2 regions of the Streptomyces sp. NPDC006450 genome follow, and region 2 is predicted to be linked to the other one. Evidence: riboswitches for the same ligand, from Rfam matches in the RefSeq annotation. Region 2 holds a riboswitch; the other holds the start of a gene.

Region 1 (15,009 bases), on a different contig from region 2:
GCCGCCCTGGTGGCGGACGCGGCCGTACTGGCGGCCGCGTGCCGGCGCCGGGCCGCCGCCGGCCGGGTGGAACCCGACCCCGGGTCGGGTCCCGCCGAGCCCTGCCGCCTCGGCGGCCAACCGCTGACGGAGCTGGCCCGGGAGTTCCACACCTCGCCCATCGTGGCGGAGGCCCGCCGCCGGGCCGCGCCCCTCGCCTGAAACCGCCGGACGGGTCGTGACCGGGCGGCCGCCGCGCTGCGTACCGGTGCTGGCCAGGCTGTACCCGCCCGTCGTCCGTCTCGAGGCTCTGATCTCCGGCGACGACGACACGGACGCCGCCCGGTAGGGATCGTCGCGAGTGAGGGTCCATCCGGCGTCGAGCGCGACTGTCCGGATCTTCCAGCGGTTCTTACGGCGGGCCGACCCGCGCCCGATATCCTGTGCGCCATGTCCCCCACGCCTCCTCACCGTGGCCCTGTGCGCCCTCTCGCGGAGATCAATCGTGAGATCCGGGCGCTCGTCGCCGCGGGCGGTGCCGCGTCGCCGCGGTACGGGGAGCTCCTCGAGGAGTGGGCCGCGGCGATCCGGGCGACCGTCAGACCTGCCGCCTAGCATCCGGCCGTGCGCCTCGGACCGGCCGGCGACCTCGCGGCCCCGCAGCGGGCCTCGGACGCAGCTCCGCCCCGCCGGGCGCTGTCCCCATGGGGGTCCGGTGGGGCGGTTTCGCGCACTGCAGCCCTGCAGCATCCCCGCAAGTCAGGAAACTGCTCCCGGATGATGTGTCCACGCTAGGCCCACCCACTGACAGAGGGCATCACGCCGGGCAGCCGGGCCCCGGATTCTCCCTGAGCCCCGGTCCGCCCTCCGCATCGGGGCTCTGCCGTACGTGCTCAGGCGGCCACCGCGACGCGCTCGGCGGCGCCGGAGGCCGGAGCCTCGCCGGCCAGGATCCGCAGCCTCCGGGTGAAGAACAGCAGGACGAACCCCGCCGCGATCACCATGGCGCCCTGCCACAGGAAGTTCCAGCTCTGACCGATGACCGCGTCGAGCCGGGGCAGCTGCGCGCCGACCGCGTCTCCGGTGGCCGCGGCGAGGAACCAGACGCCCATCATCTGGTTGGTGAAGGCCCGCGGGGCGAGCTTCGTGGTGACCGAGAGGCCCACCGGGCTCAGGCACATCTCGCCCATCACCTGGATCACGTACACGCCCACCAGCCACATCAGCGAGACCTTGACCCCGTGGGAGGCGATGGCCGCGGCGCCCGACATGACCACGAAGGAGGCGCCGGTCAGCAGCAGGGCCAGGCCGAACTTGAACGGGGTGCTCATGTGCTTGCCCCGGCGCACCCAGAAGGCGGCGAAGACGGGGGCCAGGATGATCACGAACAGCGAGGGCAGCGACTGGGTCCAGCTCGCCGGGATGTGCCGGCCCAGCAGGGACAGGTCGGTCTTCTGGGCGGCGAACATGTTCAGCTCGTTGCCCATCTGGTCGTAGACCAGCCAGAACAGCGTGGCGGCCAGGAAGAGCCACACGTAGGCCCGCAGCCGGGTCTTCTCGACCCGGTCGATCTTGGGGCTGCGGTACATCGAGAGCAGCACGCCCGCCGGGACCACCACGGCGACGACCGTCAGCACGAAGGTGATGCTGTCGATGCTCAGCGCGTGCGCCGCGGCCAGCAGGGCGATCAGTACGGCGGTGAAGACCAGGCCGTACGCGCAGGACGTGCGCACCTTGGCCCGCTCGGCGGCGGTGAGCCGGACCACGGGCTCCGTGCGCAGCTGCTCCGACAGGCGGCGCCCGCCGAGGACGTACTGGACCAGGCCGAGGGCCATGCCGACGGCGGCGGCGCCGAAGCCGAGGTGCCAGTTGACCTCCTCGCCGAGGTAGCCGACGACGAGCGGGGCGATGACGGCGCCGAGGTTGATGCCCATGTAGAAGATCGAGTAGCCCGCGTCGCGCCGCTGGTCGTCGTCGGCGGCGTACAGCCGGCCGACCAGCGCGGAGATGTTCGGCTTGAGCAGGCCGGTGCCGATGACGATCAGGATCAGGCCGGGCCAGACGAAGACCGGGTCGGGGACGGCCATCAGGACGTGGCCGGCCATGATGACCACGCCGCCCCACAGGACGGCCCGCCGGGCCCCGAGGAACCGGTCGGCGATCCAGCCGCCGGGCAGCGCCAGCAGCGAGATCATGGCCATGTAGACGCCTTCCACGGCCTCCGCGGTGCCCTCGTGGAGCCCCATGCCCCCGTGGCCGCGGGAGGCGGCGAGGAAGTGCACGAGGATGGCGACCATGCCGTAGAGGCTGAAACGCTCCCACAGCTCGGCGAGGACGAGGGTGGCAAGCCCGCGCGGGTGGCGCTTCCCGCCCGCCACGGCCGCGTGCGGTGCTGCGTCCGACGCCGGGAGCTTGTGCATATCCATCGAAGGCTTCACATATTCAGTGGAGCCCTCCCGCCCCGGACCCGGAACGTCCTTTCGGCCCGTTACCGGGGGAAACGCGACGCCCCGGACCGAAGGGCCCGGGGCGTTCGCCGTACGGCAGGGGGTGCGGGAGGGGTCAGAGGTCCGCGAGGGCCAGGCCGGCCTGCGCGGCGGCGGCCTGGACGGTCTGCTCCAGCAGCACCGCGATGGTCATCGGGCCGACGCCGCCCGGTACCGGGGTGATCAGGGAGGCGCGGGCGGCGGCCGACTCGAAGTGGACGTCGCCGACGTTGCCCTCGTTGTAGCCGGCGTCCAGGACCACGGCGCCCGGCTTGATGTCCTCGCCGCGGATGAACTCGGCCTTGCCGACGGCGGCGACCAGCACGTCCGCCTGGCGGACGATGGACGGCAGGTCCACGGTGCGGGAGTGGCAGTAGGTGACGGTGGCGTTCTGCTCCAGCAGCAGCATCCCGGCGGGCTTGCCCAGGATCGCACTGCGGCCGACGACCACGGCGTGCTTGCCGGTCAGGTCCACGTCGTAGGCCTCCAGCAGGCGCATGATGCCGCCGGGGGTGCAGGAGACGAAGCCCGGCAGTCCGAAGCCCATGGCGGCGAAGGAGTGCATGGTGACCCCGTCGACGTCCTTGCCCGGGGCGATGGCCTCGAAGGCGGCGCGCTCGTCGATGTGGTGCGGGACGGGGTGCTGGAGCAGGATGCCGCTGATCTCCGGGTCCTCGGAGAGCGCGGTCAGGGTGGCGACGAGCTCCTCGGTGGTCGTCGCGGCCGGCAGCTCCACGTGGCGGGAGGTGATCCCGGCCTTGGCGCAGCGGTTCTGCTTCATGCGGACGTAGGTGACGGACGCGGGGTCCTCGCCGACGAGCACGGTCGCCAGACAGGGCGCGGTCCCGGTGCGCTCGGTGATCTTCGCGGCGTACTCGGCGGTCCGCTCCGAGATGCGGCGGGCGAGGGCGGTGCCGTCCATCAGCCGGGCGGTCCGCTCCGGCTGGTCGCCGTGGGCTCCAGAGGCGGCCTGGGCGCCCGGAACGGCCGGGGTGGCGGAAACGGTCGGGGCAGTCGTCTGGGGTGTCATCGGGGCTCCTGAGCGTCGCTGCGGGATCGCGGTTCGCCCAGGCGCGCGGCAGTCGGCGTACGGGATACGGGAGTACGCCGGGCCGCTCCCCGGTGGTGATCCACCCGAACGCCAGTCACGGCCCGCCGCCCAGTGTAGGCGAACCCCGGGGAGGGTCGGTGTGGGCCCCGGCCCCGGCAATCCGGTGGATGACCGGCGCCGCACCTGGGACGATCGGGGCATGACGCGCACTTTCGACCATCTCGTCGCGGAGGCGGAGTCCGTCTCCGTGGACGGCTGGGACTTCTCCTGGCTCGACGGCCGCGCCACCGAGCAGCGCCCCTCCTGGGGCTACCAGGGCCTGCTGGCGCGGCGCCTGGCGCAGGTCGGCTCCGCCCTGGACATCCAGACCGGCGGCGGGGAGGTGCTCGCCGGAGCCGGGCCCCTGCCCCCGCTGACGGTGGCCACCGAGTCGTGGCCGCCGAACATCGACAAGGCGACAAGGCTGCTGCACCCGCTCGGGGTGGTCGTGGTCGCGGACTCCGACGAGCCGCCGCTGCCGTTCGGTGCCGAGGCCTTCGAGTTCGTCGCCAGCCGGCATCCGGTGACGATCTGGTGGGAGGAGATCGCGCGCGTGCTGAAGCCCGGTGGCACGTACCTCTCCCAGCAGGTCGGCCCGGCGAGCGTCTTCGAGCTCGTGGAGTACTTCCTCGGCCCGCAGCCGGAGGAGGTCCGGCGGGCCCGGCACCCCGACGACGCGGTCGCCGAGGCCACGAAGGCGGGGCTGGAGGTGGTCGATCTGCGCTCCGAGCGGCTGCGGACGGAGTTCCACGACATCGGAGCCGTGATCTACTTTCTACGGAAGGTGATCTGGATGGTGCCGGGCTTCACGGTCGGGCAGCATCGGGACCGGTTGCGCGAGCTGCACGAACAGATCGAGCACGAAGGCCCGTTCGTCGCACACACCGCCCGATTTCTCATCGAGGCCCGCAAAACGGGCTGACAAAACGGGCGGACGCGACCACCCGCGACCGGCTCCCCGGTCGCAGCGTGGCGCAGGTCACTCAATTCAGCGCGTAACGAATCTACTCGGGCATGCGATGAAGCGACAGGTGTCCTCGTGCGGCCCGGAATACAGACCCCCCTCGGGTCTGTTTCCCGAGTTCGCGCGATGATGTCCCGCCACCCCTTATCTGTTCGCAACGAGAGGCTCCTTGTGTCGCTCAGCCCGTCCCGTACGTTCCCCACGGAGATCGCCGAATCCGAGGCCCTGGTCGCGCTTGTCGAGCGTGGCCGCGAGCAGGGTCACATCAACGGTGATGACGTGCGCCAGGCCTTCGAGGCCGGCCGCATCCCGGTGGACCAGTGGAAGCGGGTCCTGCGCAGCCTGAACCAGGTCCTGGACGAGGAGGGTGTCGCCCTGCACGTCAGCGCCGCCCCCGCCACGAAGGCTGCCGCCAAGAAGCCGCGCAAGGCGGCCGCCGCCCCGGCGCGCGCCGTCGCCAAGAAGGCTGCCGCCCCGCCGCGCCTCATCGGTGCGCGCAAGACGGCCGCCACCACCCCCGCAGCGGCGATATCCGACCCGTCGGCCTCCGGGACCGAGGAGGAGGTGGCGGCCGAGGCCGCCGCCGCGCCCAAGAAGCGGACGGTCAAGAAGGCCGCCGTGAAGAAGACCGCCGTGAAGAAGACGGCCGCCACCAAGAAGACCGCCAAGGACGGCGACGAGGGCGATGCCCCCGTGGCCGAGGGCGAGGACTGGGCTGCCGAGGACCTGGACGAGGGCGACGAGAAGGAGACGCCCAAGACGGGCGGCAGCGCCGGCTTCGTCCTGTCCGACGACGACGAGGACGACGCCCCGGCGCAGACCGTCATGGTCGCCGGCGCCACCGCCGACCCCGTCAAGGACTACCTCAAGCTCATCGGCAAGGTGCCGCTGCTCAACGCCGAGCAGGAGGTGGAGCTCGCCAAGCGCATCGAGGCCGGTCTCTTCTCCGAGTACAAGCTCGAAGAGGAGGAGGACCACAAGCCCGCGTTCAAGCGCGAGCTGGAGATCCTCGTCGAGGACGGCCGCCGGGCCAAGAACCACCTGCTGGAGGCCAACCTCCGTCTCGTGGTCTCCCTCGCCAAGCGCTACACCGGCCGCGGCATGCTCTTCCTGGACCTGATCCAGGAGGGCAACGTCGGTCTGATCCGCGCCGTGGAGAAGTTCGACTACACCAAGGGCTTCAAGTTCTCCACGTACGCGACCTGGTGGATCCGGCAGGCGATCACGCGTGCCATGGCCGACCAGTCGCGCACCATCCGCATCCCCGTCCACATGGTCGAGATCATCAACAAGCTGGCCCGGGTCCAGCGCCAGATGCTCCAGGACCTGGGCCGCGAGCCCACTCCGGAGGAGCTGGGCAAGGAACTCGACATGACCCCCGAGAAGGTCATCGAGGTCCAGAAGTACGGCCGCGAGCCGATCTCCCTGCACACCCCGCTGGGTGAGGAGGGCGACAGCGAGTTCGGTGACCTCATCGAGGACTCCGAGGCGGTCGTACCGGCCGACGCGGTCTCCTTCACCTTCCTCCAGGAGCAGCTCCAGTCCATCCTGGGCACGCTCTCGGAGCGCGAGGCGGGCGTGGTCTCCATGCGCTACGGCCTCAACGACGGCCAGCCGAAGACCCTCGACGAGATCGGCCGCGTGTACGGGGTCACCCGTGAGCGCATCCGCCAGATCGAGTCGAAGACCATGTCGAAGCTCCGTCACCCGTCGCGTTCGCAGGTGCTGCGCGACTACCTCGACTAAAAAACCGGGGAGGCCCTCAGGCCAGTCGGAAGACCGGCCCGCGGGGCGTGAACGGCAGGGAGGCGCCCTGCGGAACCAGGAAGGCGTGCTCGCGCCGGATCCGCAGGGTGTCGGTCCAGCCGTCCGTGATCACCAGGACCGGGGCCCCGGGCGGGAAGTCCTCCGCCCGCAGCAGCAGGTCGATGCCCGGCTGCAGCACGGTACCGCCCCGGCCCCGCACTTTCACCCGGCCCGCGATCTCGGTCGGGGGCAGATAGCCCGCGTCGTACGGCGCCGCGTCGCAGAACACGACGCGGGCGGCCGGCACGTCGCGGGCTTCGGCGTACGAGGCGATGGCGCCGAGCGCCTTGCCGAGCAGGGCGGTGTCCATCGACCCCGAGGTGTCGAGCACCACGCCGAAGGTGCAGCGGGCCGTCTCCCGCGGGGGGAAGTACCGGCCCGCGCGCGGGATGTCCGGGGTGGAGGCCTGCCGGCGGGCCGGGCGCGCGAAGCTGCGTACGGGCTCCGGGCGGGGCACGTACTCGTCGAACCAGCGGGCCAGGCGCGCGTCCCAGGGCACCGGCGGGTGGGCCAGCGCCCTGATCTCCTGCACCAGCCCGGCGGGCAGCAGTCCGCGCTCCCCGTACCCGTGCAGGTCGAAGCCCTGGACCAGGCCGCGCCGGTAGAACTCGTCCAGGTCGGTGTACGGGCAGCTCCCCGGGTGCGGCAGCGGCTCGCCCAGGATGTCCCCGCGGCCCTTGCCGCGCAGGGTGGCGAGCCGGCGCATCCGCCGCAGGTCGCCGGTGATCCGGTCGTAGACCTCCTCCACGGAGAGGTCCCTCAGCTCCGCGTCGTACAGCAGCCCCTCGGGCATCTCGCCGACGTCCATCTCCACGAGCCAGCCGTTGACCACGTAGTCGGCGGCCACGTTGTGGAGGTACGGGTCGCGGGCGCCGCGGCGCTCCCCGTGCCGCAGGGCGGCGTGCAGCATCTCGTGGGCCAGGATGAACCGCCATTCCCCGTCGGCGAAGGTACGCAGCGGGTTCACGTAGATCTCCCCGGCGCTCGCGCTGACGGCGGCGATGTCGATGCCCTGGGCGCGGGCCAGCTCGGCGTCGGCGACGATCTTCAGGCCCGCGGCGAGGCCGCCGAGCAGGGGGTAGGAGGAGACGAACCAGTTCAGGGCCCGCTCCCACGGCTGCGGCCGGTGGCCCTCGCGGCCGGCGGCCCGGTCCATGGTGGCGGACACGGACCGGGTGAGGGCGTGGGCGAAGCCGGTCTGCCAGTCCGGTACGGGCTTCCAGTGCCGCCAGGCCTGCAGGATCTGGTCGGGGGCGCCGGGGGCGCTCGTACCGCAGTCCGCGTACCGGGCCGGGACCCCGTCCTGGCGCCAGGCGGCGGCGAGCTGCTCCTCGTCGCCGCCCGGGTACTGCTCGGGCAGCCGGTCGGGGGCCCGGCCCACGGGGAAGGTCAGCAGGAACCGGTTGACGACCACGCAGCGGGCGGTGAGGTCGGCGCGGTCGGGCTGCGGGCGGTCGTCCTCCTTGGCGGCGGGTACGTGCCCGAAGCCGAGGTGGAGCAGGCAGTGCGCCAGGGCCCAGGCCCACTCGGCGGGCTCGGCGCGGCGGGTCGGGTGTGCGTGGATCACCCCGTTGGAGGTGACCACGGCGAGCCCGGCGGTGGTGCAGGCCGTGCACTGGCGGCTGCGGCAGTGGGTGGCGGAGACGGCGTTCAGGGCCGGGTTCTGCCGGATCGCGGCACGCCCGGCCTCGTAGGCGAGGGTGGCCGGATCGGGCCCTGGCTGTTCGGCCTTGCGGTTCACCGGCGGGCCTCGACCAGCCGGGGGAGGTCGCGGGCGGCTTCGATGAGGAACCAGGCGGGCAGCACGGGATGGCCGTCCGCGTCGTCGGCGATGACGGTCTGGGCCACCTCGACGGAGATCTCTGCGAGTTGGACGAGCAGGGACTTGGCTCGGTAGGCGGTCTGCCGGACGCCGGGCGAGACGTGTTCCTTGCGGGCCGGGAGCTCCTTGACCAGGCGGCCCCGGAAGGCCTCGGCGAGGTAGTAGAGCAGATCGCAGTCCTCCACGCGGGCGGGCCAGGACGCGTCGCCCTTGATGACCGCCTCGATGCCGAAGGTGTGGCGGACGATCTTGGCGTAGCCGCGGAAGGAGACGGCGTGCGCGGGGGTGAGGGTGCCGTGCGCGAGCACGCCGAGCGTCTGCTCGTCCAGGTCCGGGCCGAAGGAGTGCAGGGCGTCGGAGAGCATGTGCCAGGAGCGCGGCGTGGAGAACGGCTCCTCCGTCTTGGGCGGCTGCGACCACAGGTGGTCGGGCCGGTCGGTGAGGTAGTCGGTGACCCACGGGTGGATGCCGTGCTCTCCGGCCCAGACCAGCCAGTCCCCGGCGGAGACCTGCAGGTGGACGTGGGTGAGCCGGTTGACGAGTGCGGAGGCGATGGGGCGGGCCAGGGCGTTGTCGGTGGCCCGGTTGCCCGCGCCGATGACGATGGAGCCCGCGGGCAGCTCGTAGGACCCGATCCGCCGGTCGAGGATCAGGGAGTAGAAGGCCTTCTGCACGTCCGGGCTCGCGGCGTTGAGCTCGTCGAGGAACAGGCAGTACGACTCCTCACGGGCGATGGCCTCGGGCGGGCAGAACACGGAGCGCCCGTCACGGATCTGCGGGACGCCGATCAGGTCCTCGGGCGCGAGCTGGGTGCCGAGCAGGCTCACGCATTCCAGCCCCAGCGAGTCGGCGAACTTCCGTACGAGCGAGGACTTGCCGATGCCGGGCGCCCCCCAGAGGAACACGGGCCGCACGGTGGCGAGCCCGAGGAGCAGTTCGGGGAGCTGGGCGGGGGTGACGGTGACGGCAGCCTGCACGGGTGGGGATGTCCTTAGGGGTCCGGGTACGCGGTGCGCCCAGTGTGGGTGCACCGCGTGTCTCGAAGCACCCGGTTTTCCCCGGGGTGTCCTTGCGGAACTCAGGCCGCGGAGTGCTCCAGCAGGTGCTTGAGCTTCTCCTCGCTCCGCGGCATCTCCTTGCGGACCATGGGCTTGACCGCGAGGGGGACGAACGCCCGGCCCAAGCCGTGGCCCTCGAAGTCGACCGCGAGGGTGACACGGGAGCGGGTCCCGCCGTCGAGGGGTTCGATGTGCCCCCGTACGTCCGGCCGGACCGGCCCGTCGACGCCGTGGAAGTGCCAGCTCCTCGGCGGGTCGAGTTCCATGACCTGCATGGTGGTGGGCATCCTGCGCTTGCCTATCTGCCGGGTGACGATGACCTTCGACCCCACGTGGACGGGAAGGTCTCCCATCGGCACCGCGGAGACGGCACTGTCCTGCCACTCCGGGAGGTGCGTGGGGTCCGTGATGTACGAGTAGACGTCCTCGGGCCTGCGGTCTATGTCGATGCTCTTGCTGATCGCGGACATGGCGACCCCTTGGAGCCCCCCTGATGGACTCTGCTTCCAAAGTACGCCCGGCGCCGGACGGCCGCCCGGCTCCCGGGCCGCGGATCGGCCGGGCGGGCAGGATCCGGGGGCCGGGCAGGATCCGGGGGCCGGGCAGGATCCGGGGGCCGGGCAGGATCCGAGGGGGACGGCCTGGCTCTAGGCCGCCGGTGCCGGGTCCGTGCCCGGGGTCACCGAGGCCTCCGGGAGCACCGGGACCTGGGGCCCGTCCGCCTCGGTGAGCCAGCGGCGCAGGACCTCGTGCACCGCCTCCGCGCCCACCAGCTCCCCGTCCGGCCGGTACACCGGCTCGGAGAGCTCCACCGGCCACATCAGGAACGGGTGGCCCTGCTCGCCGCCCAGACCGCCGTGGGAGCCGATCTGCTCCTCGAAGGCGTGCACCGCCCCCGTCTGCGGGTCGTAGGCCGAGTTCACCATCACGTCGGCCACGTGCGGGAAGGTGTCGGTCCGCCGGACCGCCCGCGCCGCGCCCGGGCCGAAGGCGGCCAGCAGTTGCTCCGCCGCCCCCGGCTCGTCCAGCCGGGCTTCGGCCCCGTCGGCCGCCAGAACCACCCCGTCGACGAGCAGGAACCCGACCCCGGGGTGGTTCGCCAGGGTGGAGAGCAGCGCCGGGTGCGCGCGCTCGATCCGCTCCCTCGACGCACGGCCCGGCAGGTCCGGGAAGGAGATCAGCCCGAGGTTGCCCGAGGCCAGTACCACCGGGTCCGGGCCCGCCCCGGGCCGCACCTCCTCGTCCGCCTCCTCCACCGGCCGGTGCAGGGCGGCCCGTACGGCGGCCCGCGCCTCGGCGCCGCTGCGGGTCCGGCCGGCCTTCCGGGACACGGGCAGCCCGCAGCCCGCGCGGACGAGGTCCTTCAGGGTGAGCCCGTACCGGGCCAGGAAGGTCTCCCCCGCGCTCTGGCCGTGGTCGGAGAGCAGCACGATCCGGTACTCGCGGGGCGCGTGCTCGGCGACCCGGGCGATGAGCGCGAGGCTGCGGTCGAGCCGGGCGAGCACCTGCTCGGTGTCCCGGGAGCGCGGGCCCGAGTGGTGGGCAACCTCGTCGTAGGCGACCAGGTCGGCGTAGACCGCGGCGCGCCCGGCCAGCATGTCGCCGATCACCGCGGCGACCACGACGTCGCGCTCCACCACCGTCGCGAAGGCCCGGATCAGCGGGTACAGCCCGCCGCGCGCGACCCGTGGCCGGTCCCCGCGCAGGCGGCCGCGCAGCGACTGGGTGATCTCGCGGGCCACCTCGGCGACGAAGGAGAGCGCCGTGCGGACCGCGTTGGCCGGGTCGGAGAAGTACGCGAAGTAGCCCGCGCGGGAGCGGTTGTGCGGGCCCCGGCGGGCGGAGACGGACAGGACGAGCGCCAGCTGGCCGGCCCCGCCGCTGAAGAGGTTGCCGCGGCTGGCCCCGTCGAGGGTGAGCAGACCCCCGTCACCGGTGCGTTCGACGGCCCGCCGCTGGAGCTCGGCCGCGCTGGTGGGCCGGTTGCAGACCACCACCTCGCCGGTGTCCTTCTCGTACCAGCGGAAGGCCGGGACGTCGAAGTTGGAGCCGTGCAGGATGCCGAGCTGGCTGGCGCCGGTCTGGCTGGACCAGTCGGTGCGCCAGGAGGTGACGCGGTGGGTGCGGTCGAGCCAGTCGGCCACCGTCGGCATCAGTCCGCTGCCGGCCGCGCGCCGCAGCACGTCGTACCCGACCCCGTCGAGCTGCAGGAACACCACGGCGGGCGCGCGTTCGTCGGCTCCGGGCATGCCCTCGCGGTGCTGCCGGCGCCGGCGGCGGTCGGCGAGCCGGTAGAGCCGGCGCCGGTAGGCCTCGTCGTCCCGGACGGCGAGGGCGGTGGAGGTCGCGGAGGCGACGGCGGACATCACGGCGGCGACCACCACCGCCGTCTCGGGGTCCGCCTCACCGCGGCCGGCCGGGATCAGGCTGAGCGCGATCAGCAGCAGCGAGCCGTTGAGGAAGAAGACGAGCAGGCCGAGGACCAGGGCCGGCACGAGCAGCAGGGCGCGTACGAGAACCGGCCACACCAGCGCGCTCAGCAGACCGAACGCGCCCGCGCCGAGGGCGGCGGTCAGCCCTATCTGCGTGATGCTGTCGCGGTCGCCGCCCGCGCCCGCCTGGAGCCTGAAGTCGGGGAGGATTCCGGCCAGGACGAGCATGGTGAGGGTGGACACCGCCCAGACGACGACCACGCGCACCAGGGCGCCGCCCGTACTCCGCCACCGGCCTCGCAACACGCCGAACCCGCCTCACCACCGTGGCCCGCGCCGCGCCGACGAGCCCCCGTCCCCATGGTGTCCAGGCTCGCACAGCAGCGCCCGCCCGGCCGGGTGACACGGACGGCGGATGTGCGTACGGGGGGCGCTCGGATGACGCGGGGCAGGTGGCGCGGCGCGGACGACCCGGCTCGGGGCCAGGTGAACCGTGTGCGCGCGGCCTACCAGTTGGCGGGTGCGTAGTCCTTGAGGAAGACGCCGTACAGGTCCTCGCCGAGCTCGCCGCGGACGATCGGGTCGTAGACCCGGGCCGCGCCGTCGACCAGGTCGAGGGGGGCGTGGAAGCCCTCCTCGGCGAGGCGGAGCTTGTCGAAGTGCGGGCGCTCGTCCGTGATCCAGCCGGTGTCGACCGAGGTCATCAGGATCCGGTCGGTCTGGAACATCTCCTGGCCGCTGGTCCGCGTCACCATGTTCATCGCGGCCTTGGCGGCGTTGGTGTTCGGGTGCCCCGCACCCTTGTAGCCGCGGCTGAAGACGCCCTCCATCGCCGAGACGTTCACGACGTACGCCCGCCCGCCGGCGGCCTTTCGCGCGGCTTCGGCCATGGACGGCCGGAGCGCGCTGATCAGGATGAACGGCGACGTGTAGTTGCACAGCTGGGTCTCGAGCAGCTCCACCGGGGAGATCTGGTCGATGGTCTGCACCCAGGTGTTGCTGTCGACGACGTCGGGCAGCAGGCCGCCCGCGTCGATGGCGGTACCGGCGAGGTGCCGCTCCAGGCTGGCGTTGCCCGCGACCAGGGCGAGGTCGGCGACCTTCTGCGCCTCGAGCCCGCTGACGCCGACGGGCAGCGCCGCCAGGCCGTCGACCGCGCCGGAGTTGAAGGCGCCGATGACGTGGTGGGCGGGGAGCTCGCCGGCCGGCAGCGGGGCGCTCTCCCCCTCGACCAGCGCCGCGTACGCGGACGGCAGGCGGCGCACGGTCTGCGTCGCGTTGTTGATCAGGATGTCGAGCGGACCGGCCGCGGCCACCTGGTCGGCGAGCGCCACGGACTGGGCCGGGTCGCGCAGGTCGATGCCCACGACCTCCAGGCGGTGCATCCAGTCCGCAGAGTCCTCCATCGCCTTGAAACGGCGGATGGCGTCCTTGGGGAAGCGGGTGGTGATCGTGGTGTGCGCGCCGTCGCGCAGCAGCCGCAGCGCGATGTACATGCCGATCTTGGCCCGGCCGCCGGTGAGCAGCGCGCGCTTGCCGGTGAGGTCGGCACGGACTTCCCGCTTGGTCCGGTTCTCGACGGCGCAGCTCGGGCAGAGCTGGTGGTAGAAGTAGTCGACCTCGACGTACCGCGTCTTGCAGACGTAGCAGGAGCGCGGGCGCTGGAGGATCCCGGCGATCCGGCCGGTCTCCGTGACCGAGGAGGGCAGCAGGCCCTCGGTCTCGTCGTCGATGCGCTCGGCGGAGCCGGTCGCGGTCGCCTCCGTGACGGCCTTGTCGTTGGCGGTCTTGGCGGCGCGGCGGTCCTGGCGGCGGCGCTGCTTGACCGTCCGGTACAGACCGGCGGTGGCGCGGCGCACGGTGATCGCGTCCGGGTGGTCGACGTCGAGCTTGTCGAGCTCGTCGAGCACGCTCAGGCAGAGGGCAAGGCGGTCGGGGTCGATGCCGGGCCCGAAGGCGTGGCCCTGCTCCTGGCTGTCTTCGGTCACCGTCATACCGCTGTCGTTCCTTGATCAGTCGTCCGCGTCCGCCGGATGCGGAAGTCCCCAAAAGGGCTAGTGTACGGATCCCCCACGCGGGAAGACAAACGCACTCCCCCGCTCCGCGCTACTGCGTTGGGAGTACGCCCAAGGGCGTACTCGACCCCCCCTTTGGGGGGAGGAATAGCTCTCCGGACTCGGGCATTGTGATTTTTATGAGTGCCCTCGCGTTTTCGGTCCTGCTGTGCCTGGTGTCCGCCGTGGCGTATGCGGCCGGAGCAATCGTCCAGGAACGGGTCGCTTCCGGTACGCCGGACCGCCCGTACGCGCCGGTGCGCCGGCCCGCCTGGTACGCCGCGATCGCACTGAACGGCCTCGGCGCCCTGCTGCACGTGGTGGCGCTGGCCTACGGGCCGCTGAGCCTGGTGCAGCCGCTCGGGGCCCTCACCATCGTCTTCGCGCTGCCGATGGCGGCGGTCTTCGTACGCCGCCGCGCGGGCGCCGCCGCCTGGCGCGGGGCCCTCCTGGCCACGGCCGGGCTGGCCGGGCTGCTGGCCCTGACGGGCGGGGGCGGACGGGCCGAGCAGTCCCTGTCGGGCGGGGAGCAGAGCCTGCTCCTGACGGCGACCGGCGCCTTGGTGTCCGTACTGTTCCTGGCCACGCGCCGGGTGCGGCAGGCCACCGCGCGCAGCATGCTGCTGGCCACGGCGGCGGGGGCCGCCTTCGGGATGGCCTCGGTGTTCACGAAGTCGGTGGCCGAGAGCTTCGCCCCGGACGCGCTGGTCACGCTGTGGCCGGAGCTGACCGCGATCGCCGCGCTGGCCACCAGCGGACTGCTGCTGTCGCAGGCGGCCTACCGGGGCGCCGGACTGAACGTGCCGCTGGCCACCGTGACGGTGGCCAACCCGGTGGTCGCGGCGACGGTCGGCATCGCGCTCTTCGACGAGGGCTTCCGCTACGGGACGGTCGGCGCCGCCGCGGCGCTGGTGAGCGCGGCCGTGGCAGCGACCGGGCTCGTCCTGCTCACCGCCGCACCCCGGGACGCGGGGGTGCTCGCAGCGTCGGAACCGGCTCCGGCGCCGGCCGGGCCTGTGGCTCCGGCTCCGGCGCCGGCACAAGCCGCGCCCCCCGCCTCAGATGGAGACTCCGTGGGCCCGCAGGTATTTCAGCGGGTCGATGTCGGTGCCGTAGCCGGGGCCCGTGCGGATCTCGAAGTGCAGGTGCGGCCCGGTCGTGTTGCCGGTCGAGCCGGAGCGGCCGATCCGCTGTCCGCCGGAGACCGCCGAGCCGGCCTTGACCGAGAGCGCCGACAGGTGCGCGTACTGGGAGTACCGGCCGTCGGTGTGCCGGATGACGACCTGGTACCCGTACGCCCCGGCCCAGCCCGCTGAGA
Region 2 (15,009 bases):
CGAGCGACCCGGGCCAGGGCGACGAGTACAAGTGGGGGCCGGGGAGCCCGAGTTACGGCTACCCGCAGCCCTACCCGCAGCCCCCGGCCTACCAGCCGACCATCGGCGGAGCGGGCATTGCGGCCCAGATGCCGCCGATGGGTCCTGCGGGCTACCCGGCCGCCGGACTCTCCCTGGGCGACATCACGATCGCCGGGGACCAGATCATCACCCCCTCGGGCCCGATGCCGCTCAGGGGCGCGATCTGGAACGCCACCGACTTCTCCCGGACGGAGGAGAAGATCCCGGCGCACGCCATCGTGCTGGCCGTCATCTTCTTCCTGTTCTGCCTGCTCGGCCTGTTCTTCCTCCTGATGAAGGAGCGCCGCACGACGGGCTACATCCAGATCACCGTCAACAGCGCCGGCCGCCACCACTCCACGATGATCCCCGCGGTGGACCCGGGGACCTACATGTGGGTCATGAGCCAGATCAACCAGGCGCGCGCGCTGAGCATGTGAGTCCGGCCGGGCGGGAATCCGATGGCGGGGCGGGGGCAGGTCCACGAGGATCGGCGGATGATCCTTTCTCATGATGTGGACGGTCCCGCCGACGCTCCGGCCGTCGTCCTGCTGCACTCCTCCGTATGCGACCGGCGGATGTGGGAGCCGCAGTGGCAGCCGCTGCTCGCGGCCGGATACCGGGTGGTCCGGGCGGACTTCCGGACCTGCGGAGACTCTCCCGCCGCCGAGGCCCCGTACAGCGATCACGGGGACGTCCAGGCACTTCTGAACCATCTCGGCATCCGCCGGGCCGCCTTCGTCGGCAGCTCCTACGGCGGGCGGGTCGCGCTGACGCTGGCCGCGCTGCGTCCGGAGCTGGTGAGCGCGCTGGCGCTGCTCTGCCCCGCCCGGCCCGCGCAGCGGCGCGGTCCCGCGCTGCTCGCCTTCAATGCCGCCGAGGCCGCCCTGCTGGACGCCGGCGACCTGGAGGGCGCGGCCGAGCTCAACGCCCGCCAATGGCTGGGCCCGGAGGCCGGCGAGGCCGTGCACGCCCTCGTACGGACCATGCAGCTCGGGAACCTGCAGGGCGCCATGGCCGCCGACGGGGACCACGAGCTCCCCGAGCCCGCCTTCGAGCCTGCCGCCATCACCGCCGCCGTCCTCGCCGTCGGCGGTGCGCACGACATCCCCGACTTCCGGGACGTCCCCGCCGAGCTCCCCTCCCTCGTGCCCGGCGCCGTCCACGTCGAACTGCCCTGGGCCGGCCACCTCCCCTCCCTCGAACGCCCGGAGGAGATCAACCGGTTGCTGCTGCCCTTCCTCTTCGAGGCGGTCCTTTCGGGACGCTGACCCGGCCGGGCGCACCGATTCGCTTGAACCTGTTCAAAAAGAGGTCTACAGTCAGTGCCGTCAGCAGTTGAACACGTTCAAAGGGGCTGGGGACAATGGACCTCACCGTGGTCGCGTACGTCATCTACCTGCTCATCAGCATCGGACTCACCGTCTGGGTGGCCCGCACGCTCAGCCGCAACGGCCGCGTCTTCATCGGCGACGTCCTCCAGGGGAACGAGAAGCTCGCCGACGCGGTCAACCAGCTCCTGGTGGTCGGCTTCTACCTCGTCAACATCGGCTTCGTGACCCTCTACCTGCGGTCGGCCGAGGAGATCGTCGCGGCCCGCGGACTCTTCGAGGCCCTGTCGGTCAAGCTCGGAGTCGTGCTCCTGGTCCTCGGCTTCATGCACCTCGGCAACGTCTGGGTGCTGAACAAGATGCGCCGCCGGGGAATCATGGAGCGTCAGCAGACCCCGCCGGTCGCCCCGCAGGGGTGGACCGCGCCCGCCGGGGCCTGATCCCGGTGCCCGCCACCCCGACCCGGCACCTGACGGTGCTGTACGACGCGAACTGTCCGCTCTGCGTACACATCCGGCACTGGCTGCTCGGCCAACGATGGCTGGTACCGCTCCGGCTCATCCCCGCGGCCTCCTTCGAGGCGCAGCGGCGCTACCCGCAGCTCGACCACGCCTCGACGCTGAAGGAGATCACCGTCATCGGCGACTCCGGACAGGTGTGGACCGGGACGGACGCCTTCATCGTCTGCCTGTGGGCGCTGGCCGAGCACCGGCCGAAGGCGAACTGGCTGGCCACCCCGGCCGGCCGGCCCTTCGCCAGAGCGGCCATGTACACCGCCTCCACCTGGCGCGAGGCCGTGCGGGACAACTCCTCGGCGAACGGCGGGGAACCGGCCTGTGCCGACCAGTGTTCCGCGCCCCGATAGGCTCAGACCGTGACTGATCAGAAGGCTCCCAAGAGCGAGCAGACCCGCACGCTCATCCTCGAAACCGCGCTCCGCCTCTTCCAGGAGCGCGGCTTCGACAAGACGACGATGCGCGGTATCGCCAAGGAGGCCGGAGTATCGGTCGGCAACGCCTACTACTACTTCGAGTCCAAGGAGCACCTGGTCCAGGGCTTCTACGACCGGATCGGCGCCGCCCACCTGGCGGCGGTCCGGCCGATCCTGGACAACGAGACCGACCTGCAGAAGCGGCTCGCGGGCGTATTGACCAGCTGGCTGGACATCGCGGCGCCGTACCACGAGTTCGCCTCGCAGTTCTTCAAGAACGCCGCGGACCCGGAGAGCCCGCTCAGCCCGTTCTCCCCGGAGTCGGAGGCGGCCCGCAAGCAGGCCATCGACATGCACCGCGAGGTGCTGGCGGGGGCCAGGACCAAGGTGCCGGACGAGCTGGCCGACGTCCTGCCGGAGCTGATGTGGCTCTCGCAGATGGGCCTGGTCCTCTACTGGGTCTTCGACCGCTCCCCGGACAGCGAGAAGACCCGGCGGCTCGCCCAGCGCGGCGCGCAGCTCACGACCCGGGGCATCATCCTGGCCCGGTTCCGGGTGCTGCGGCCGCTGGTGCGGGAAGTGCACGAGCTGTTCACGGACTTCCTGCCGGGCATGGCCCAGACGGCCGTGTCCCGGCCGGGCCGCAAGCGGGCCTCCGACCCGGACGCGGGCCCGGAGGAGGGGCCGCAGGAGGGCCCGTGACGGAGCCCGCACACGGGCCCGGACCGCGGCCCCGGTCCTACAGCCAGTTGAGCTCCCACAGGCGCCATACGCCGGTGCCGTCCGAGAGGTACTGGGCGCCCGCGACGGCATCGCGGGACATCACGTAGTCCTTCTTCTGCCAGATCGGCATCATCGGGACCTGCTGCGCGACCAGCTTCTGCAGGTCGCGGAAGTCCTCGGCGGCGGCGCCGCGGTCCGAGTAGGACTGGGTGCGGGTGATGAGGGCGTCGACGTTCTTGTCGGAGTAGCCGTTGTTCATCGAGTTGTCGGCGCCGACGAGCGGGGCCAGGAAGTTGTCCGCGTCCGGGAAGTCGGCGATCCAGCCGATGGTGTAGGCGTCGAACTCGCCCGCCGCGTAGGCCTTCTGGAAGTCGCTCCACTTCTCGACGGGCTCGATGGTCAGCTGGAAGAGGCCGGTGGACTCCAGCTGCGCCTTCAGCTCCTCGGCCTCGGCGACGCTCGCGCCGCGCACGTTGACCCCGAGGGTGATCGCGACGGGGGTCGTGATCCCGGCGTCCTTGAGCAGCTTCTTCGCGTGGAGCCCGTTCGGTGAGGGCCAGGCGTCGAAGAACGGCGTGCTGTGCCCGGCGATGCCCGCCGGAACGAGCGAGTAGAGCGGGGTGACGGTGCCCTTGTAGACCTCGGTCGCGACCTTGGCCCGGTCCACGACGGCGGCGACGGCCTGGCGGACGGCGGGCTGGGCCACCGGGGAGCCCGGGCGGAGGTTGAAGACCATGCTGCGGATCTCCGTGCCGCCCGAGGCCTGGTACCGGGTGTCCTCCAGGCCCGGGTTCAGGTCGGCCAGGACCGCCGGGGGCATGTCGCGGTGGGCGACCTCGATCCCGCGGTCGGTCCAGGCCTGCTCCAGCTGCGCGGAGTCCTTGAAGTACTTCACGGTGACCGCGCTCTTGGAGACCTTGCCCTGGCCCTTGTACGAGGTGTTGGGCTTGAGCTCGGCGCTCGTGCCGGCCGTGTAGCCGGCGAGGGTGAAGGGGCCGGAGCCGTCGACCTTCTCCTCCGTGCGCAGGGCCTTGGCCGGGTACTTGTCCTTGTCCACGATCGAGGCGGCGCCCGTCGCGATCTTGAACGGGAAGGTGGCGTCCCCTGCGGAGAGTTCGAAGGTGACCGTGCGGCCCTCGGCCTTGACCGACTTCAGGGTGTTGAACAGCGGCGCCGGGCCCTGGTCGGAGTTGATCGCCTTGATCCGGTCGAAGGAGTGCTTGACGTCCTCGGCGGTGATCGCCCGGCCGGAGGAGAACTTCACGTCCGGGCGCAGCTCGCACTGGTAGGTGGTGAGCTTGTCGCCGATGAAGTCGCAGGAGGAGGCCGCGTCGGGCACCGGGGTGTCCGAGCCGCGGTCGATGGTCAGCAGCGACTGGTAGACGTTGCTGAACAGCGCCCAGGAGCCCGCGTCGTACGCCCCGGCGGGGTCGAGGGAGGAGACCACGTCACTCGTGCCGACGCGGATGGGCTCCCCGCCGCCGGCCGCCTGCGGCAGCAGCTGCCACGCGGCGACGGAGCCGACGCCGAGGACCAGCCCGGCCGCGATGACTTTCGAGCGGACAGACCGCAACATCCTTGACTCCACCCCACGTGGGCGCTGACCGGAGTCTGCGACCCGTTATCCGATTATCGGTCACATCCCATCATGGAATTTCGGCCTCGGGAAGGCCGATTCATGGCGTGGCGTTGGCGGTTCGGGCGGTTCAGGCCTGATATGAGGCGAGTTCGACGACTGTGATGTCCGACGGCGCGCCGACCCGGACCGGCGGCCCCCAGGCACCCGCACCGCGCGAGACGTACAGCTGGGTGTCGCCGTAGCGCTCCAGCCCGGCGACGGTGGGGTTGGCGAGCTCGGCGACGTACTCACCGGGCCACAGCTGGCCCCCGTGGGTGTGGCCGGAGAGCTGGAGGTCGGCCCCGTACCGGACGGCCTCGTCGATGACCACGGGCTGGTGGGCGAGGAGTACGGCGCTGCGGGCGCGGTCCCGGTCGCCGAGGGCCGCCTGGAAGTCCGGGCCGTGGCCCTCGCTCTCGCCCGCGATGTCATTGACCCCGGCGAGGTCGAAGTACGGGAGTTCGCGGCGCGCGTTCTCCAGCGGGGTGAGGCCGAGCTCGCGGACGTGGTCGACCCACTGCTGGGCGCCGGAGAAGTACTCGTGATTGCCGGTGACGAAGTACGAGCCGTGGCGCGCCCGGAGGCCGCGGAGCGGTTCGGCCGCGGGGGCGAGGTCGTGGACGCTGCCGTCGACGAGGTCGCCCACGATGGCGATGAGGTCGGGCTGCGTGCGGTTGATGGTGTCGACGATGCGGGTGGTGTGGGCGTGGCCCAGGATCGGGCCGAGGTGGATGTCGCTGACCACGGCGATGCGGAAGCCGTGGGCCGCGCGGGGGAGCTTGGCCAGCGGGACCCGGACCCGCTTGACGCGGGGGCCGCGGAGGACTCCGTACGTGCCGTAGCCGACCGTGCCGGCTGCGGCGGCGGCGGCCGTGCCGGCGGCGATCCGCGCGAAGCGCCTGCGACTGACGCCGGGTGCGGTGGGCTCCGCCGGGCCGGCCTGCGCCGGGTGCTGCCCGGCGGCGGCCGCGGGCTCGGCGGTGGCCGCGAGGGTGGCCTGCGGCGCTGCTCCCCTCTCCGCCCCTTCCCGGGAGCGGGACTCCGCCCCGGACCCCGTCGCGTCCGCGCCTGCGGCGGCCGGGGCGCTGCGGGGCCGCGCCCCGGGGCCCGCCTGGGCCGCGCCCGCGGAGGCTGCCTGGGGCGCGGCCCTGTCCCGGCGGCGGAGCCACAGGACGCGGACGGGCTCGGCCACCAGCATGGCCAGGGAGAGGTACATGAGGACGGCCAGCCACATGTAGCCCGGCCAGGCGACCGTGCGCTCCAGCCAGAAGGGGGCCCCCGCGCGGCCCGCCACCAGGGCGGCCAGGGACAGGAGCGGGAGCGCGAAGGCCAGGGCGGTGCCCGTGCGGCGGACGCGGCCGCCGGGGGCGGTGGTGTCGCGGACCAGGCGGATCCAGAGCCAGCGGTGCACCAGGACCAGGAGGGTCACGACCAGCAGGGCCACGACCGCGAAGAGAACGATCCTCATGCGCCCGCCTCCGTACGTGATTCACGCCGCAGCGCCCGCACCCCGCGCAACCCGATCACTCCGACGGCCGTCCCCAGGAGAAAGGACGCCACCGCCAGGAGAAGGTGGACCCAGAAGTACCCGGTCGGGTCCCCCGCGTCGTCGAAGGCCAGACCGCTGCCGTCCTTCCACAGGTTCCGGACGAAAGACACCCAGATGAACCAGCTCCACACGCCGAAGGCGAGCAGGAACCAGGAAGCGGCGCGGCTGAGTTTCATGAGCCCAGTATCGGTTTCGTCCCCAGGACGGACGCGCCGGGGTGGGCTGTCCCGGCGGTGGTTGCGGCGGGTTGGCCGGTCCATGACGCTAAGCACAGTATCGGGATGTACTTTCACCTGCGTGTCTGCCAAGAAGACCGCGTTGACGGTCCTATCCGCCGCGCTTCCCGCTCTGCTGGTCCCGGCGCTGCTGGCCCCGCCCGCGTCCGCCGCGCCGACGCCCACGCCACCGGTGGACGGGAAGGGGCAGCCGCGCAAGGCGCCCGCGCCGCCCGCGTCGATGTCCACGATCGGCGGCGCATCGCTCGGGCAGCCCGGTACGCAGGTCAACCTGCTGCCCGGTGCGCCCGCGCTGCCGACGAGCCTGACGGGCCGTTCGTGGATCGTGGCCGACGCCGAGACCGGCGAGGTCCTCGCCGCGCGCAACGCGCACTGGCGGCTCCCCCCGGCCTCGACCATGAAGATGCTCTTCGCCGACACCCTGCTGCCCGGTCTGCCCAAGGACCAGGTCCACAAGGTCAGTCAGGAGGAGCTGGACGGGGTCGGTTCCGGCTCCAGCCTGGTGGGCATCAAGGAGGACGCCGACTACAGCGTCCACGACCTGTGGCTCGGGGTGTTCCTGCGCTCCGGGAACGACGCCGTGCACGTGCTCTCGGCCATGAACGGCGGCGTCGAGAAGACCGTCAAGGACATGCAGGCGCACGCCGAGGAGCTCCAGGCCCTGGACACGCACGTCGTGTCCCCGGACGGGTACGACGCCCCGGGCCAGGTCTCCAGCGCCTACGACCTCACCCTCATCGCCCGCTCCGGCCTGCAGAAGCAGGACTTCCGGGAGTACTGCGGCACGGCCAGCGCGAAGTTCCCCGGCCGGCAGGAGTCGGGGAAGCCGCGCGAGACCTTCGAGATCCAGAACACCAACCGGCTGATGACCGGCGCAGGCGGCCTCCCCCCCTACAAGGGGATCGCCGGGGTGAAGAACGGCAACACCACGATGGCCGGCTCCACCTTCACCGGCGCCGCCCAGCGCGGCGACAAGAAGCTGCTGGTCACGGTGATGAACCCGGGCACCGGCGGCGCCAACTCCGTGTACGAGGAGACCGCCGACCTGCTCGACTGGGGCTTCGCGGCGAGCGGGAAGGTCAAGCCCGTGGGCGAGCTGGTGCCGCCGAAGAGCGCGGACACCACCTCCTACGGCTCCCCGGCCCAGTCCCACGAGAACAACCCGTCGGCGTCCGGTGCGGGCTCCGGCGGCGGGGTCGGTACCGCCTTCGGCGTGGCGGGCGGGGTGCTGGCCGTGGTGGCCGGCGGGGCCTACGCCGTCAACCGGCGCTGGCCGCGGGGGCTCGGCCGCCGGGCTCGCGGCCGGGCGTAGCGGAGCCGGCGGGCTTCTGGGCGGGCTCGCGGCCGCCCTGCTCCGCGGCGGGCTCGCGGCCCTGCTCCGGGGTGGGTTCGCCGTCCCGCTCCGGGGTGGGTTCGCCGCCCCGCTCCGGGTCCTGCGCTCCGTCCCCGTCGGCGTCGTCGCGGCTCGCGGTCCACGCCGCGCAGAACAGCAGCAGCTTCGCCGTGAGGTTGATCCAGATCAGCAGCGCGATCGGCACGCCGAAGGCCCCGTACATGCTCTTCGTGGCGACCTCCCTCATGTAGCCGCTGAGCAGCAGCTTCAGCAGCTCGAAGCCGGCCGCGCCGAGGAGGGCCGCCTCGATCAGGCGGCGGCGGGGCGGTTCGACGCCCGGGAGCAGGGTCAGGACGTAGAGCAGGACGAGGAAGGCGGCCAGCACTCCGACGAGGAAGGCCGCGCCCCGCAGCAGGCCGCCGCCCGCGCCGTCGCGCGGTACGTGCAGCCAGTCCCCGGCCTTGCCGACGGCGCTGGAGCCGAAGATCGAGGCCGCGGCCGAGCAGAGGCCGACGCCGCCGAGGCCGATGAGGACGAGCGCGTCCTTGCCCTTGCGGGCGAAGGGGTTGCCCTCGTCCTCGTCGTCCTTGTCCCACACCGCCCGCAGGCAGTCCCGCATCGAGCCGACCCAGCCGATGCCGGTGAAGAGCAGGACGGCGGCGGCGATCAGGCCGACGGTGCTCGCGTTCTCGACGAGGGCGTTGATGTCGAGCTGGTCGGAGATGCCGGGGACCTGCTCGGCGAGGGTCTTCTGGAGGCGGTCGAGCTGGTCCTGGGTGAGCAGCCCGGCGCCGATCGCGGCGGCCACGGTGATCAGCGGGAAGAGGGCCAGGAAGCTGATGAAGGTGATGGCCGCGGCGAGCCGGCTCCAGTGCACGCGGTCGAGCCGCTCGTACGAACGCCACAGGTGGGTGCGCATCAGGGCGGACACCAGGGACCCGATCACCGGGAGATTCTTCAGCCAGTCCATGCGGTCACCGTAAATGAGCTGTCGGAAATAGCCGGGATTGCCGCTTTTGGGGACTACGGTCGTCGATTGTGACTTTTCGCCCGACGGCTCGGCCGTTCCACGCCCTGGTCCTGCGAAGGATCGGTTTCCGGTTGCGGTTCCTGCGTCAGGAACGGCGTGCGGTCGCCTCACCCGCGGCTGCCGCCGCACTGCTGTCCGTCGCCGAGCCGATCTGCGCCGGAACGGCGCTCGCCCCACCGCTTGCCCCGTTGCCGAACGGATATTCCCGCAGCTTGCGCCAGACCCCGTCCGAGCCCTGCTCGTAGAGGGCGAACCCGGAGCAGACCCACTCCGCCGCGTAGTCGGCGAGGGTGCTGAACGCCAGGTCCATCGCCTCCTCGGAGATCCCGTGGGCGACCGTCACGTGCGGGTGGTACGGGAACGAGAGCTCCCGGTTGAGCGGCCCCTGCGGGTCGCGGACCTGGCCCTGGAGCCGGGTGCAGCCGGAGCCGCCCTCCACGACCTGGACGAAGACCACGGGCGAGAGGGGGCGGAAGGTGCCGGTGCCGGCCAGCCGCATCACGAAGGAGCGGCCGGCGGCGGCGACCTCGGCCAGGTGGGCGCGGATCTCGGGCAGCCGGTCCGAGGCCACCTCGGTCGGCGGTACGAGGGTGACGTGCGTGGGGATGCCGTACGCGGCGGCGTCCCCGAAGCCTGCGCGCAGCTCCTGAAGGCTGCTGCCGTACGGCTCCGGGACCGCGATCGAAACGCCGAGCGTTACGGTCCCCACGTAGCTCTCCTCCGCCTGTAGTCCTGTGCGTGGTCTGTGCTCCGCGTGTGCGTCGCACGAGTGCTGCCGCCCCAGTGTGGCGGCAGCACCCCCCAGATCGCCAGGGCCCTCTTTCCCTTCGGTCCCCGTCAGTGCTTCGCGGGGAGGAATCCGAGGTGGTCGTAGGCCTGCGCCAGGGTCTCGGCGGCGACCGCCCTGGCCTTCTCCGCGCCCTTGGCCAGCAAGGAATCCAGGGTCTCCGGATCGTCCAGGTACTCCTGGGTGCGCTGCTTGAAGGGTGTGACGAAATCGACCATCACGCCGGCCAGATCGGTCTTGAGCGCCCCGTAGCCCTTGCCCTCGTACGCGGCCTCCAGCGCGGCGACGGACTCGCCCGTGAGAGTGGAGTAGATCGTCAGCAGGTTGCTGACGCCGGGCTTGTTCTCCGCGTCGAAGCGGACCACGGCCTCGGTGTCGGTGACCGCGCTCTTGATCTTCTTCTCGGTGGCCTTGGGCTCGTCGAGGAGGTTGATCAGGCCCTTGGGCGAAGAAGCCGACTTCGACATCTTGATCGACGGGTCCTGGAGGTCGTAGATCTTCGCGACCTCCTTGACGATGTGCGCGGCGGGGAGGGTGAAGGTCTTCCCGAAGCGCTGGTTGAAGCGCTCGGCCAGGTCCCGGGTCAGCTCGATGTGCTGACGCTGGTCCTCGCCGACGGGGACGGAGTTCGCCTGGTAGAGCAGGATGTCGGCGACCTGCAGGATCGGGTACGTGAACAGGCCGACGGTGGCGTTGTTGGCACCCGACTTCGCGGACTTGTCCTTGAACTGGGTCATCCGGCTGGCCTCGCCGAAACCGGTGATGCAGTTCATGACCCAGCCGAGCTGCGCGTGCTCGGGCACGTGGCTCTGGATGAAGAGCGTGCAGCGCTCGGGGTCGAGACCGGCGGCGAGGAGCTGCGCGGCGGAGAGCCTGGTGTTCGCGCGGAGGTCCTTCGGATCCTGCGGCATGGTGATCGCGTGCAGGTCGACCACCATGTAGAAGGCGTCGTGCGTCTCCTGCAGGGCGACGTACTGCCGGATGGCTCCGAGGTAGTTCCCGAGGTGGAACGAACCGGAGGTGGGCTGGATGCCGGAGAGCGCGCGAGGACGATCAGAAGCCATGGCCCCATTCTCTCAGGTGCGACACCGGGCTCGGCCCCGCCGCTGGCCTGAACCCGGCGGTTCCCCCGGGCCCTGCCCGTCCCCCGCCCGGGTACCCGGCGGTAGCGGCCCGTCCGGATCTTGCCTCGGCCGAGCGACCGCTTTGAGCCGAGGTCAGGGGGTGTGCCGCTGCGCCGGGTCTGGGGCGGAGCCCCGGAGAACGGGGGAAGGGCGGGTAGGGGACAGCCCCGCAGGGACCGGCCCCCACCCGGGGGGTCAGGCGACGGGGAGGCCCGGGGCCGGGAAGGCGGCCATCAGGTCCGCGACCGACGCGCGGATCGCGCCGAGAGCCGCCTCGTCACCCTTGGCGGCCGCCGAGACGGCCCCCGCGATCCAGTCGGCGACCACCGGCATGTGGGCCTCCGACAGACCGCGGGAAGTCAGCGACGGGGTGCCGATCCGGATCCCCGACGGGTCGAAGGGCTTGCGCGGGTCGAACGGCACCGTGTTGTAGTTCACGACGATCCCCGCCCGGTCCAGCGCCTTCGCCGCGATCTTGCCGGAGACCTCCTTGCCGGTGAGGTCGATCAGGATCAGGTGGTTGTCCGTACCGCCCGAGACGAGGTCGAAGCCCCGCTCCAGCAGCGCGGCGGCCAGCGCCTTCGCGTTGGCCACGACCGCGTGCGCGTACGACACGAACGAAGGCTGGGCCGCCTCGTGGAGGGCCACGGCGATGCCGGCCGTCGTCTGGTTGTGCGGGCCGCCCTGGAGGCCGGGGAAGACCGCCTTGTCGATGGCCTTCGCGTGCTCCTCGCGGCACATCAGCATCGCGCCGCGCGGACCGCGCAGGGTCTTGTGGGTGGTCGTCGAGATCACGTCCACGTGACCCGCCGGGGAGGGGTGCGCCCCGCCCGCGATCAGGCCGGCGATGTGCGCCACGTCGGCGACCAGGACCGAGCCCGCCTCCTTCGCGATCGACGCGAACGCCTCGAAGTCGATCGTGCGCGGGAGCGCCGTACCGCCGCAGAAGATCAGCTTGGGCCGCTCCGCCAGCGCGAGGTCCCGTACCGCGTCGTAGTCGACGAGACCGGTGTCCGCACGGACCCCGTACTGCACGCCCCGGAACCAGGAGCCCGTCGCCGAGACGCCCCAGCCGTGCGTCAGGTGCCCGCCCATCGGCAGCGCCATGCCCATCACCGTGTCGCCGGGCTTCGCGAAGGCCAGGTAGACCGCGAGGTTGGCGGGCGAGCCGGAGTACGGCTGCACGTTGGCGTGGTCGACTCCGAAGAGGCCCTTCGCCCGCTCCACGGCCAGCGCCTCGATGCGGTCGATGTTCTGCTGGCCCTCGTAGTAGCGGCGGCCCGGGTAGCCCTCGCTGTACTTGTTCTGCAGCACGGTGCCGGAGGCCTCCAGCACGGCCGCGGACACGTAGTTCTCGCTCGGGATGAGGCGCAGGGTCTCCGCCTGGAGGGTCTCCTCGGCGGCGACGAAGGACGCCAGCTCGGGGTCGGTGGCGAGCAGAGCGGGGTGGCGGTACGGGGGGTGGTGGTTCGCGCTCATGGCGGCTCCTCCGGGGTCGATGTCAGATCTCGTCCCCGCGAGGCCCAGGCGAGCGGCCCTGTATGCGGTCGTGCGCGCACGGCTCCCCCGGAGTTGGTTCTCCGTGCGCCAGTCGCCGTGCGTACCCGACACCCTAGCGGGCACGCCGCAGGAAAGGTTTCTCCGTCCGCGATTCGAGCGAGGATGGACAGTGACGCCACCCTCGTCACCGGCTTGACGGACGATCGGAGACCCCGTGTCGACAACTGCTGATGCCATCCGCTCCGCCGACGCGCACAGCGCGCACAACTACCACCCCCTGCCCGTCGTCGTCGCCACCGCGGAGGGCGCGTGGATGACCGACGTGGAGGGCCGCCGCTACCTCGACATGCTCGCGGGCTATTCCGCCCTGAACTTCGGCCACGGCAACCGTCGTCTGCTCGACGCCGCCCGCGCCCAGCTGGAGCGGGTCACCCTCACCTCCCGCGCCTTCCACCACGACCGCTTCGCCGACTTCTGTACCGAGCTCGCGGCGCTGTGCGGCAAGGAGGCGGTCCTGCCCATGAACACGGGCGCGGAGGCCGTGGAGACGGCGGTGAAGACCGCCCGCAAGTGGGGGTACGAGGTCAAGGGGGTACCGGACGGCCACGCCAAGATCGTGGTGGCGGCCGACAACTTCCACGGCCGCACGACGACCATCGTGTCGTTCTCCACCGACCACGAGGCCCGCGACCACTTCGGCCCGTACACCCCCGGCTTCGAGATCGTTCCGTACGGGGACCTCACCGCGCTCGCCCACGCCGTCACCTCCAACACGGTCGCCGTGCTCCTGGAGCCGATCCAGGGCGAGGCCGGCGTGCTCGTACCGCCCGCCGGATACCTGCGGGGCGTACGGGAACTGACGCGCGAGCGGAACGTCCTGTTCATGGCCGACGAGATCCAGTCGGGCCTGGGCCGCACCGGCACGACCTTCGCGTGCGAGCACGAGGGGGTCGTCCCCGACGTGTACATCCTCGGCAAGGCGCTGGGCGGCGGGGTCGTGCCCGTGTCGGCGGTGGTGGCCGACCTGGACGTGCTCGGCGTGTTCAAGCCGGGCGAGCACGGCTCCACCTTCGGCGGCAACCCGCTGGCCTGCGCCGTCGCCCTGGAGGTCGTCGCGATGCTCCGCACCGGCGAGTACCAGCAGCGCGCCACCGAGCTCGGCGACCACCTGCACCGGGAGCTGAACCTGCTGGTCGGCGGCGGTGCGGTGACCGCCGTACGGGGCCGCGGGCTGTGGGCGGGCGTGGACATCGACCCGTCGCGCGGCACCGGCCGGGAGATCTCCGAGAAGCTGATGGAGCTCGGCGTGCTGGTCAAGGACACCCACGGGTCGACGATCCGGATCGCACCGCCGCTGGTGATCTCCAAGGAGGACCTGGACTGGGGGCTGGACCAGCTCAGGTCGGTCCTCGGCGCCTGACCGGCCGGCCTACAGGATGACGTGGGGCAGGAAGCGGGCGTACTCGTCCGTGACCGGCCCCGCCGATTCGCGGATGCCGAGGCCCGCCGACTCGTCCTCGACGACCCACGCGCCGAGCACCACCCGGTTGCCGTCGAAGTCGGGCAGCGGGGCGAGGCCCTGGAAGACGTACGTCTCGTCCTGCTCCGGTACGAACGGCTGCTCGCCGCCGGCCGGGTGCAGGGTGACGCCCGCGCCCTCGCGGCCCAGCAGCGGCTTCGCCGCGTAGCCGGTGGTCGTGGCGAGCTCGCGCGGGCCGTCCAGGTAGGCGGGCAGCAGGTTCGGGTGCTCGGGGAAGAGCTCCCACAGGATCGCCAGCAGGGCCTTGTTGGAGAGCAGCATCTTCCACAGCGGCTCGATCCAGGCGGTGGTGCCGGAGCCGCCGCCGTGGTCGTACGTGCCGAGGACCTGCGGGGCGAACTCGTCGGTGGCCAGCCACTCCCACGGGTAGAGCTTGAAGATCGCGCGGATGAAGCCGAGCTTCTCGTCCACGAACCGGCCGGACAGGGCGTCCCAGCCGATCCGCTCCACCGACAGCTCGCGCGTGTCGATGCCGGCCTGCTCGGCGGTCTCCTGGAGGTAGGCGACCGTCATCAGGTCCTCGCCGAGCTCGTCGGTCTCGGAGTGCGCGAAGTGCACCGGGCCGGGCGGCAGCAGCTCCGCCTGGCGCCGCCAGGCGTCGACGAGCCGCTCGTGGAGGGAGTTCCACTGGTCGGCGCCGGGGAAGCGCTCCTCCATCCAGAACCACTGCGGGCTGGCCGCCTCCACGAGGGAGGTCGGGGTGTCGGCGTTGTACTCCAGCATCTTGGCGGGGCTGCCGGTGCCGTCGTAGCGCAGGTCGAAGCGGCCGTAGAGCGAGGGCTGTTCGGCACGGCGCCGCCAGGACTCGGCGATCAGCGCGGCCAGCTTCGGGTCGGTGATGCCGAGGTCGGCGAAGCGGTCGTGGTCGACGATGTGCTGGGCCGCGGCCAGGCACATGGCGTGCAGCTCCTCGACGATGTTCTCCAGCGCCTCGACCTCGGGGAGGGTGAAGGAGTAGTACGCGCTCTCGTCCCAGTAGGGGCGCAGGGAGTCGTCGGGGTAGCGGGTCAGGGGGTAGATCAGCCCCTGTTCCTCGACGGTCTTCTGCCAGTCGGGGCGGGGCTCGATGGTGTGGCGCTTCACGCTGGATCAGCCGCCCGAGGAACTCTTGTGGCTGCCGCCGATGCCGCCGCGGGTGACGGCGGACTTGTCGAAGCTGCCGCCGCTGACCTTGTTCTTCGCGACGGTGCCGCCGTAGTAGTACGCGCCGCGGCCGCCGCTCTTGCACTCCTTGGAGTTCAGCTTCT

What was found. A riboswitch is a leader RNA that binds a small molecule or an ion and turns the genes downstream of it on or off. The one in region 2 is predicted to bind ZMP and ZTP.
Region 1: linked by a shared signal. The riboswitch ahead of ABZY57_RS01660 (bifunctional 5,10-methylenetetrahydrofolate dehydrogenase/5,10-methenyltetrahydrofolate cyclohydrolase) and the one ahead of glyA (serine hydroxymethyltransferase) in region 2 are both predicted to bind ZMP and ZTP.

The regions. Positions count from the first base shown of each region.
Region 1 is NZ_JBEXPT010000002.1:136,909-151,917, reverse strand. It holds gene ABZY57_RS01675 (MAB_1171c family putative transporter) at 1-201, shown strand, start outside; gene ABZY57_RS01670 (hypothetical protein) at 460-594, shown strand; gene ABZY57_RS01665 (peptide MFS transporter) at 873-2,405, opposite strand; gene ABZY57_RS01660 (bifunctional 5,10-methylenetetrahydrofolate dehydrogenase/5,10-methenyltetrahydrofolate cyclohydrolase) at 2,542-3,387, opposite strand; ZMP/ZTP riboswitch at 3,524-3,624, opposite strand; gene ABZY57_RS01655 (methyltransferase domain-containing protein) at 3,716-4,477, shown strand; gene ABZY57_RS01650 (RNA polymerase sigma factor) at 4,691-6,265, shown strand; gene ABZY57_RS01645 (hypothetical protein) at 6,282-8,066, opposite strand; gene ABZY57_RS01640 (MoxR family ATPase) at 8,063-9,124, opposite strand; gene ABZY57_RS01635 (SRPBCC family protein) at 9,226-9,675, opposite strand; gene ABZY57_RS01630 (alkaline phosphatase family protein) at 9,853-11,943, opposite strand; gene ABZY57_RS01625 (SDR family NAD(P)-dependent oxidoreductase) at 12,144-13,631, opposite strand; partial or broken gene ABZY57_RS01620 (DMT family transporter) at 13,832-14,644, shown strand; gene ABZY57_RS01615 (transglycosylase family protein) at 14,750-15,009, opposite strand, start outside.
Region 2 is NZ_JBEXPT010000047.1:4,159-19,167, reverse strand. It holds gene ABZY57_RS16680 (hypothetical protein) at 1-500, shown strand, start outside; gene ABZY57_RS16675 (alpha/beta fold hydrolase) at 558-1,331, shown strand; gene ABZY57_RS16670 (hypothetical protein) at 1,427-1,831, shown strand; gene ABZY57_RS16665 (DCC1-like thiol-disulfide oxidoreductase family protein) at 1,828-2,256, shown strand; gene ABZY57_RS16660 (TetR family transcriptional regulator) at 2,266-3,024, shown strand; gene ABZY57_RS16655 (ABC transporter substrate-binding protein) at 3,062-4,618, opposite strand; gene ABZY57_RS16650 (metallophosphoesterase) at 4,752-6,131, opposite strand; gene ABZY57_RS16645 (hypothetical protein) at 6,128-6,388, opposite strand; gene ABZY57_RS16640 (D-alanyl-D-alanine carboxypeptidase) at 6,510-7,760, shown strand; gene ABZY57_RS16635 (YhjD/YihY/BrkB family envelope integrity protein) at 7,708-8,751, opposite strand; gene ABZY57_RS16630 (2'-5' RNA ligase family protein) at 8,897-9,520, opposite strand; gene trpS (tryptophan--tRNA ligase) at 9,649-10,662, opposite strand; gene glyA (serine hydroxymethyltransferase) at 10,918-12,201, opposite strand; ZMP/ZTP riboswitch at 12,237-12,327, opposite strand; gene rocD (ornithine--oxo-acid transaminase) at 12,437-13,642, shown strand; gene ABZY57_RS16610 (glutathionylspermidine synthase family protein) at 13,652-14,845, opposite strand; gene ABZY57_RS16605 (hypothetical protein) at 14,852-15,009, opposite strand, start outside.